2 linked regions of the Dehalococcoides mccartyi 195 genome follow. The main gene of each other region encodes a partner of the protein of the gene in region 2 in a complex. Links are inferred from orthologs where the notes say so. Each region holds a gene or a part of one and is shown on either strand. Other genes may lie near its edges.

Region 1 (4,602 bases), 190 kb from region 2 along the record:
GACGAAGAAGCTCTGGCAGCAGCCATCAGAGAAAAGCGTATCGGCGGTGCCGCTATTGACGTTTTCTCCAAAGAACCCTGTACCGAAAGCTGCCTCTTTGAGTGTGACAATATTATTGTTACCCCCCACCTGGGTGCTTCCACTGCCGAAGCTCAGGAGCTGGCCACCTCTGACGTGGTCAAACAGGTAATAGATGTATTTGAAGGCCGCCCCGCCCGCTATGCCGTAAATGCACCCTATATCTCGGCTGAAAGCCTGCCGGTAGTCGGTCCCTTTATGCCAGTTGCCCGCACAGTGGGCAGCCTGGTAAGCCAGCTGACTGACGGGCACATGAAAAATGTGACCATCAAATACTGCGGCGAACTGGCCGCTTATGATACCACCGCCCTGAAGGCCCTGGTGCTGGGCGGTATACTTGAGCATATCAGCGAAGAACGGGTGAACGTGGTCAATGCTGATATCGTAGCCGCGCAGCGCGGGCTTGGTGTAACCGAACAAAAGGAATCCGCCTGCCAGAATTTTTCCAGCCTGATTACTGTCACCATAGATACCGATAACGGCAAATCCAATACGGTTGCCGGCAGTCTGGTGCGGGGTGACGTGCATATTGTAAGGCTGAATGATTACTGGATAGATATTGTACCTACCGGCGGTTATTTCCTGTTTGCAGACCATATAGACCGCCCCGGACTGATAGGTGCGGCCGGTAAGATTACCGGTGATGCAGATATCAACATAAGCTACATGCACCTCAGCCGCCAGAAAGCCAGAGGGCAGGCCCTGATGATACTGGCTCTGGATGAACCCCTGCCGGAAAAACAGCGCCAGCAGCTGCTGTCCCTGCCGGACGTTCAAACAGTCCAAGTTGTAAAAATCTAGCTTTTAAGGTTTAGGGTAATAAAGCAAGGCTACCGCTTAAGTTGCTGGTAGCCTTGCTTATTTGAGGGATAAATGAAAATCGGGGTACTGGCCCTGCAAGGGGCATTCCGGGAACATATAAATATGCTGCGCACGCTGGGAGCGGAAGCGGTGGAAGTGCGCAAAGCTGAAGAACTGGCCGAACTTTCAGGGCTTATAATCCCCGGCGGCGAAAGCACCACCATTACCAAACTCCTTTATACATTCGGCCTGGCCAAGCCTGTAAAAGATTTAGCACGTAACGGAATGCCCGTTTGGGGTACCTGTGCCGGTATGATTTGCCTTGCCAAAGAGCTAAGCGGAGATATTTCCGGGGTAAAAACGCTTGAACTTATGGATATCACCGTCCGCCGGAATGCCTTCGGCAGGCAGGTAGACAGCTTTGAGGCAATGCTGAAGGTAAAGGCTCTGGAAGGCGGGGATTTTCCGGCGGTATTTATCCGCGCCCCTTTGGTAGAAAAAACCGGACAATGGGTGGAAGTACTGGCCAAGCTGCCTGACGGGACTATGGTGGCGGTAAGGGAGAATAATTTGCTGGCAACATCGTTCCACCCGGAACTCTCGGCGGATAACCGCTTTCACCGGTACTTTGTTCAGATGGCCAAAGATTACAAACCCTGATTAAAATATTTAGGTAAAATCATAAAGGGGAGGTGAAAACCTCCCCTTCTTTGTTTTATAAACCTATGTGATTTACTTTTTGGAATTTGCCTCAGAGTCAAAACGGTAAACTACCAAACCCGAAGGCAGTTTGGGGAAGAAATAAGTGGATTTGCGGGGCATGCGGTCAGATACGTCTGAAATAGCCTTGATAACCTCCGCCTTCATGGGGTTCAGAATAAAGGCCAACTGGAATTCACCTGATTTCACCCGCGAAACCACATCATTACGGTCAAAATTAAAGGCTATGCGCGGGTCTTCCACCGTTTTAAGCCCCATCAGCTCCTCAAGGATAATATGGTCAAGTACGCTCACATCCAGCTTCTTATAGATATCAGAATGGAAATACGGCATAAGGTTACTGGCAGTCTCAATCTCACGCAGGGTCAGCAACGTGAAGTTTTCTGTGCCGCCCAAACCATACATAACCAGGCGGATTTTACCCTCTTCTTTCAGGGCTTTATCCAGAGTATCCCAAGCACCAGGCAGTTTGGCCGGTATGGTAGTAACATCAAAGAACGATGCCAGTTTGGTCTGTAGATTTGACAAAGTACTTGCGTCCATCCCGCCCAGCAGGCGGTGCGCCGGCAAAACTACCAGACCGGGGTCAGCAAAGTCTACCAGGGTCATCATTACAAAATTAACCGGGTCATCAGAGGGGAGCTGGGGGTTTCCGGCCAGACGTTCCCGCCTGTAGGTCAGGGCGCTTTCATAACGATGATGGCCGTCAGCTATATAGATGGGTTTCTTGTCAAATAAAGCCGTTATTTTGGATATGGCTGGTTCATCAGTTACCACCCAAAGCTCATGGCGTTCGCCTTCAATATTCATGCTGACAACCGGTTTGCTTTCGGTTTGCAGCTCAAGCAGCCTGCTTACGTTTTTTTCTATATCCTGATACAGCCCGTACACCGGGCTGGTATTGGCACGGACGGCTGAAATGAGGTTAATCCTGTCCCTTTTAGGTTCGGAAAGTGTGCCTTCGTGGGGGCGGATAACCATCCTGTCCCATTCCTCAAGTCGCACTCTGGCAATAATGCCCCGCCTTTTATACTGTTTGCCGAACACACTGAAGTAATGGTCATGTATGTATATAGCCGCTTTCTTTTCGGCAGTCATTACCCGTTCGCCAATCCATTTTTCCAAGATGGCGGCGGCACGGGTATAGCGGTTATCTACAATATTGTCCTGGGGGGTGGGCTGGCTGTATTCCAGCCGTATATAGTTGTAAGGGCTGCGCTCTTTAAGGGCTTTTTCCTGTTCAGGGCTGATAATGTCATAAGGCGGACAGATAACATCTGCCATATCATCTACAAACATAGGGTTGTAACGTAATCCGTGAAAAGCCCGAACTTCAGCCATTTTTCTAGCTCCCTCTTTCCAAAATCTGGTTTTAGTTTAACTTAGAACGGCGTCTGACGCAAGCCCCTTTCAAACGTGAACGGTTGTACTTTTGTACTTGCTCTAAACAGGGGCTGTGATATACTAATAACCTGTATGGAAGATATGTTTTCCCCCCGAACGGAAATAGAAAACCTGAGGCGCGAGATAAACCGCCATAACCAGCTGTATTACGTTCAGGACAACCCTGAAATATCTGATTCCGAGTATGACGCCTTGCTCCGCCGCTTAAAAGAGCTGGAGGAAGCCCACCCTGAGCTTGTTACGGCGGACTCCCCCACCCAAAGAGTGGGGGCTGAGCCGCTAAAGGCCTTCGGCATTGTCAATCACCCTTATCCGCTGCTTTCTCTGGCAAATGCCTTTTCAGATACGGAACTGGAAGCCTGGTACCTGCGGGTAAAGAAACTGCTGGGGAATGCCGCTTTTCAGATAGACTGCGAACCCAAAATGGACGGGCTGGCAGTTGCACTTACCTACCGAAACGGCAAGTTTACCACCGGCGCTACCCGGGGTGACGGCTTTCAGGGTGAAAATATCACCCGAAACCTGAGAACTATCCATTCTATACCCTTAAATACCGAGGAGGACGCCCCCCCTGTTTTTGAAATAAGGGGTGAAGTGTATCTTCCAAAAGAAGGCTTCGCCAAGCTCAACCGCGAAAGGGCTGATAAAGGGCTATCCCTTTTTGCCAACCCCCGCAATGCCGCCGCCGGTTCGCTCCGCCAGCTTGACCCGTCAGTAACGGCCGAAAGACCGCTGGATATATTTATTTATGCTCTGGGGTATGCGGAAGACAGCCTGCTGCCTGACAGCCACTGGCAGATACTGGAATATTTCAGCCGCCTGGGTTTTAAGATAAACCCGCGTAACCGTCTGGTAAACACCCTGGAAGAAGCCAAAGAATACTACCGTGAGATGGCGGAAAACCGGGATTCCCTGCCCTACGAAGCAGACGGGGTAGTCTTCAAGGTAGATTCCGTATCCCTGCAGCAAAAACTGGGGGATGCGGGACGTGAACCCCGCTGGGCTATCGCCTATAAATTTCCGGCCGAACAGGTCACTACCCTCCTTAGGAAAATAGGCATATCGGTAGGCCGTACCGGCACTTTAAACCCGTATGCTATCCTTGAACCGGTAAATGTAGGCGGGGTAGTGGTAAAACAGGCCAGTTTGCATAACGAAGATGATATCCTCCGCAAGGATATCCGTGAAGGGGATACGGTAGTAATCCAGCGGGCGGGGGAAGTAATACCAGAGGTAGTTGCCCCGGTGCTGGCTAAACGCAGCCCCGAATCAAAACCCTTCAGCATGGAGGAAACCCTGTTTAACCCCAAACTTAGCCGCCCGGCCTGCCCGGTGTGCGGAGGGGAAATATACCGCCCCGCAGGCGAGGCTATGCACTACTGTGCCAACGTTTCCTGCCCCGCCCAGTTTGAACGCCAGCTGGAACACTTTGTTTCCAGAGGGACTATGGATATCCGCGGCATCGGCGAAAGCCTGAGCGTGATACTGGCACAAGAGGGACTAGTCAAAAACGTATCTGACCTTTACTACCTGACTGCGGCTGATTTACTGAAACTGCCGCGCATGGGTGAAAAAAGTGCGGATAATATAATAAAAGCT
Region 2 (3,373 bases):
CGCGTTTGCGTTTAGGAGTCCACTCCGCCTTGTCTATCAGTGTGTGCAGTTCTTTCAAACCTGCGCTCCCGCTTACCAGTACCCCGTCTATACCCAAAGCCCAGAGTGACTGAAGCTCCGAAAGCGTGATATTTGAACTTACCCTTACCAGAAAGGGTTTTGACAATATATCCGCAAAACGCTGGTAGAGCATAATCTTCCGCCAGCTAAGAGTAGCCGTATCTGCCTGCTCACCCACGATAACCGCCCCTACGGACAAACAGTCCGCCGCCCTTATCATGAAATCAGTCAGATTGGTTTCAAGAATTATTATCTTGCCGGTTTTTTCAAGAGCGGTCAGGGGTGATACTTCGGCATCCGGGCTGAAGACCACAAAATCTGCCCCGGCCTTGGCCATTTTTGCGGCATCGGCTGCTTTATCACCCAGCATAACACCCCAAACAGTCTCTCCCAGCAAATCAGCCGCTTCTTTCAGCTTTTTGGCACTGGCTTTACTGGCAGAGACAAGCACCACGTCTGCCCCGCCAAATGCTTCTTTATCCGTCAGGTTTTCAATATCCAGCTCGGCTGCCAGCAGCATTTTGGGCGGGGGAGCAGAGGCAACCGCGTTAAAGCCCATGGGACGCACATAGCCTTTGGAAACATTTTTAAGCCTGTCTACAAATTTGCTCATTTAGTCTTATACCTCGTCATAAATAAATGGAGCCAGCGAGAGGATTCGAACCTCCGACCGGCGGTTTACGAAACCGCTGCTCTACCTCTGAGCCACGCTGGCGCAGGCAACAGTATAGCATAACGGATATTTCCGTCACTACCGATAGCAGTTCCGCAGAGTTTTTTAAACCCGGATATTAAAGGCTGATAAGGAGTTTCCCGTCAGCCTGGCTGGTCAGCAAACGCCTTAGTTCATGCTTATGCTGGGCAGGCCCGGAAAGAACCTTGCCGTTATAATCAAAGGTAGAGTGGTTTACACTGCAGCAGCGGAGTCTGGCTTCGCCCTGTACGGGGTCAATTTTGCGTCCGCCATGGGGGCAGGCATTTTCATAAGCATAAAGGTTATTATCCTGACCGCGTACCACCAGCACCGGCTTGGCAAGGCCTTTGCCCGCCATATAACCAGCCCCGCCCTTTAAAGACAGCCCCGGCAGCTTTTCCAAATCAAGGGTAATCTGGCTGTCCATCACACTCCAGACATCGTCAGCTAAGGGTGCGGTATCACATTTACCCATGATAGCTTTAAAAATATTCACCAAAGCCTCCCTGTTTTTACTTTAAAAACTTCCCGTTTGACTACAAAAGTATAGCACAAAGATCAGGCCGGATCAACAGATACCTGCCGTAATAATATACAATTATGTTTGCCCCGAAGGGGCATAAATAGTAGAATATAGCCGAATAGGACAGGAGGGAGAACCCTCAGGGGAGATTAGATATGGAAACCGGTACTTTCAAAGTAAAATCTGGCCTGGCTCAAATGCTCAAAGGCGGGGTGATTATGGATGTGACCACCCCCGAACAGGCTAAAATAGCGGAGGAAGCAGGCGCCTGTGCCGTTATGGCGCTGGAGCGCGTACCTTCGGATATAAGGGCGGCCGGCGGCGTTGCCCGCATGGCAGACCCCACTATTATTGAAAAGATTATGAAAGTAGTCAGCATACCCGTTATGGCCAAGTGCCGCATAGGTCACTTTGTAGAAGCCCAGATACTGGAATCCATGGGGGTTGATTACATTGATGAGTCCGAGGTGCTTACCCCGGCGGACGAAAGTTTTCACGTCTGGAAACATGATTTTAAAGTCCCCTTCGTTTGCGGCTGCCGTGATTTGGGTGAAGCCTTAAGGCGGATTGGCGAAGGTGCAGCTATGATACGCACCAAGGGTGAGGCCGGTACCGGCAACATTGTGGAAGCGGTACGCCATATGCGTTCCGTTATGGGCTCTGTCAGACGGGTACAGTCTATGTCCGCTGACGAACTTTCCGCTTATGCCAAAGAGATAAATGCACCTTTGGAACTGGTGCTTGAACTTCACAAGACCGGTAAACTGCCGGTAGTAAACTTTGCCGCCGGCGGGGTGGCTACCCCGGCTGATGCAGCCCTGATGATGCAGCTTGGGGCGGACGGGGTATTTGTAGGTTCAGGTATATTTAAATCATCTGACCCCGCCGCCATGGCCAAAGCCGTAGTCAAAGCGGTAACCCACTATAAAGATGCCAAAGTACTGGCCGAAATATCCAAGGGTCTGGGTGATGCCATGCCCGGTCTGGATATAAAACAAATAGAACCCGATAAACTGATTTCCCGCAGGGGCTGGTAAAAAGTGCACAGGATAGAAGTCTCCCTGAAACCGGAGTGGCCAGACCCGAAAGGCAACAGCATTTGCCGTGATATACAAGACCTTGGCATTACCTCAGTTAGCGAAGTGCGGGTAATAGACGTTTTCTGGCTGGAGGGACAGCTTTCAGACAGTGAAGTCCTGACCATTTCCGGGGAGCTTCTTTCAGACAAGATAATCCAGACCTTTAAATATGACGCCAACTGCCCGCAGGCGGAAGCTGACGGCTTTTCGGCTATAGAAGTCACCTATAACGCCGGGGTAACCGACCCGGTTCAGGAAACTATCCTCAAAGCCATTTCTGATTTGGGCATAAAGGGCGTAACTGCCGCCAAAACGGCCAAACGCTATCTGCTTAAGGGGGAAATTTCGGCTGACGAACTGGATACCATCGGCAGTAAGCTTCTTATAAACCCCATTGTCCAGCATGTGGTTAAGAGCGGTTCAAACCCCTTCCCCCCTAACCCGAAGTATACTTTTAAACTGAGGAAGATTGACCTGCTGGCCGAAAAGCTGAAGGACAACATGGCCTCGCTGGGCAAGGAGTTCAGCCTGAGCCACCAGGAACTTTCGGCTATTTATGAACATTACCTGAAACTGGGGCGGGCACCCACTGATGCCGAACTGGAAACCCTGGCCCAGACCTGGAGCGAACACTGCTGCCATAAAACATTTAAGGCTATGCTGGATTATGACGGCCAGATTATAAATAACCTGCTGAAGCAGACTATAGCCAAAGCCACTGCTGAACTTAACAAACCCTGGTGCTTATCTGTTTTTGTAGATAACTCCGGCGTAATAGAGTTTGATGATAAATGGGGGGTCTGCTTTAAGGCTGAAACCCATAATCACCCGTCAGCGGTTGAGCCATACGGCGGGGCGGCTACCGGCATTGGCGGGGTAATCCGTGACATACTGGGCACGGGACTTGCCGCCAAACCCATTGCCAATACAGATGTATTCTGTTTCGGCCAACCTGACCTGCCAGAAAATGAACTGCCCCCGGGAGTGCTTCATCCCCGCCGTGTTTTCAAAGGGGTA

The links.
Region 1: the proteins of pdxS (region 2) and pdxT are in contact, whole or in part, in a crystal structure (PDB 2ISS), measured with the Thermotoga maritima proteins. The link is inferred for Dehalococcoides mccartyi 195 from one-to-one orthologs. Residues at the interface, in WP_004081493.1 of Thermotoga maritima: Met1, Glu2, Ile3, Lys4, Lys5, Gly6, Thr7, Ile9, Ile10, Gly13, Phe14, Glu16, Met17, Phe18, Lys19, Gly20, Gly21, Glu36, Glu37, Ala38, Gly39, Ala40, Val41, Met72, Ser76, Ile77, Pro78, Val79, Gly98, Asp100; in WP_004081494.1 of Thermotoga maritima: Val8, Gln9, Gly10, Asp11, Arg13, Glu14, Glu17, Lys30, Leu31, Gly45, Gly46, Glu47, Thr49, Thr50, Arg53, Ile54, Glu57, Met58, Arg105, Asn106, Arg110, Gln111, Val112, Glu113, Ser114, Phe115, Glu116, Thr117, Phe118, Val119.

Annotation. Positions count from the first base shown.
Region 1 is NC_002936.3:545,638-550,239, reverse strand. Bases 1-2,745 are described here. They hold pdxT (pyridoxal 5'-phosphate synthase glutaminase subunit PdxT), read left to right. Parts: upstream 1-951; coding sequence 952-1,539; downstream 1,540-2,745. Other genes in these bases: DET_RS03160 (DUF1015 domain-containing protein), read right to left, coding at 1,612-2,745; serA (phosphoglycerate dehydrogenase), read left to right, coding at 1-879. In the rest of the region: more of DET_RS03160, read right to left, coding at 2,746-2,940; NAD-dependent DNA ligase LigA, read left to right, coding at 3,085-4,602. UniProt on the Bacillus subtilis protein: Catalyzes the hydrolysis of glutamine to glutamate and ammonia as part of the biosynthesis of pyridoxal 5'-phosphate. The resulting ammonia molecule is channeled to the active site of PdxS.
Region 2 is NC_002936.3:362,090-365,462, reverse strand. What follows is about bases 529-3,373. They hold pdxS (pyridoxal 5'-phosphate synthase lyase subunit PdxS), read left to right. Parts: upstream 529-1,432; coding sequence 1,433-2,314; downstream 2,315-3,373. Other genes in these bases: purL (phosphoribosylformylglycinamidine synthase subunit PurL), read left to right, coding at 2,318-3,373; DET_RS02120 (ubiquinol-cytochrome c reductase iron-sulfur subunit), read right to left, coding at 852-1,250; DET_RS02130 (hypothetical protein), read right to left, coding at 529-673. Also shown: more of DET_RS02130, read right to left, coding at 1-528. UniProt on the Bacillus subtilis protein: Catalyzes the formation of pyridoxal 5'-phosphate from ribose 5-phosphate (RBP), glyceraldehyde 3-phosphate (G3P) and ammonia. The ammonia is provided by the PdxT subunit.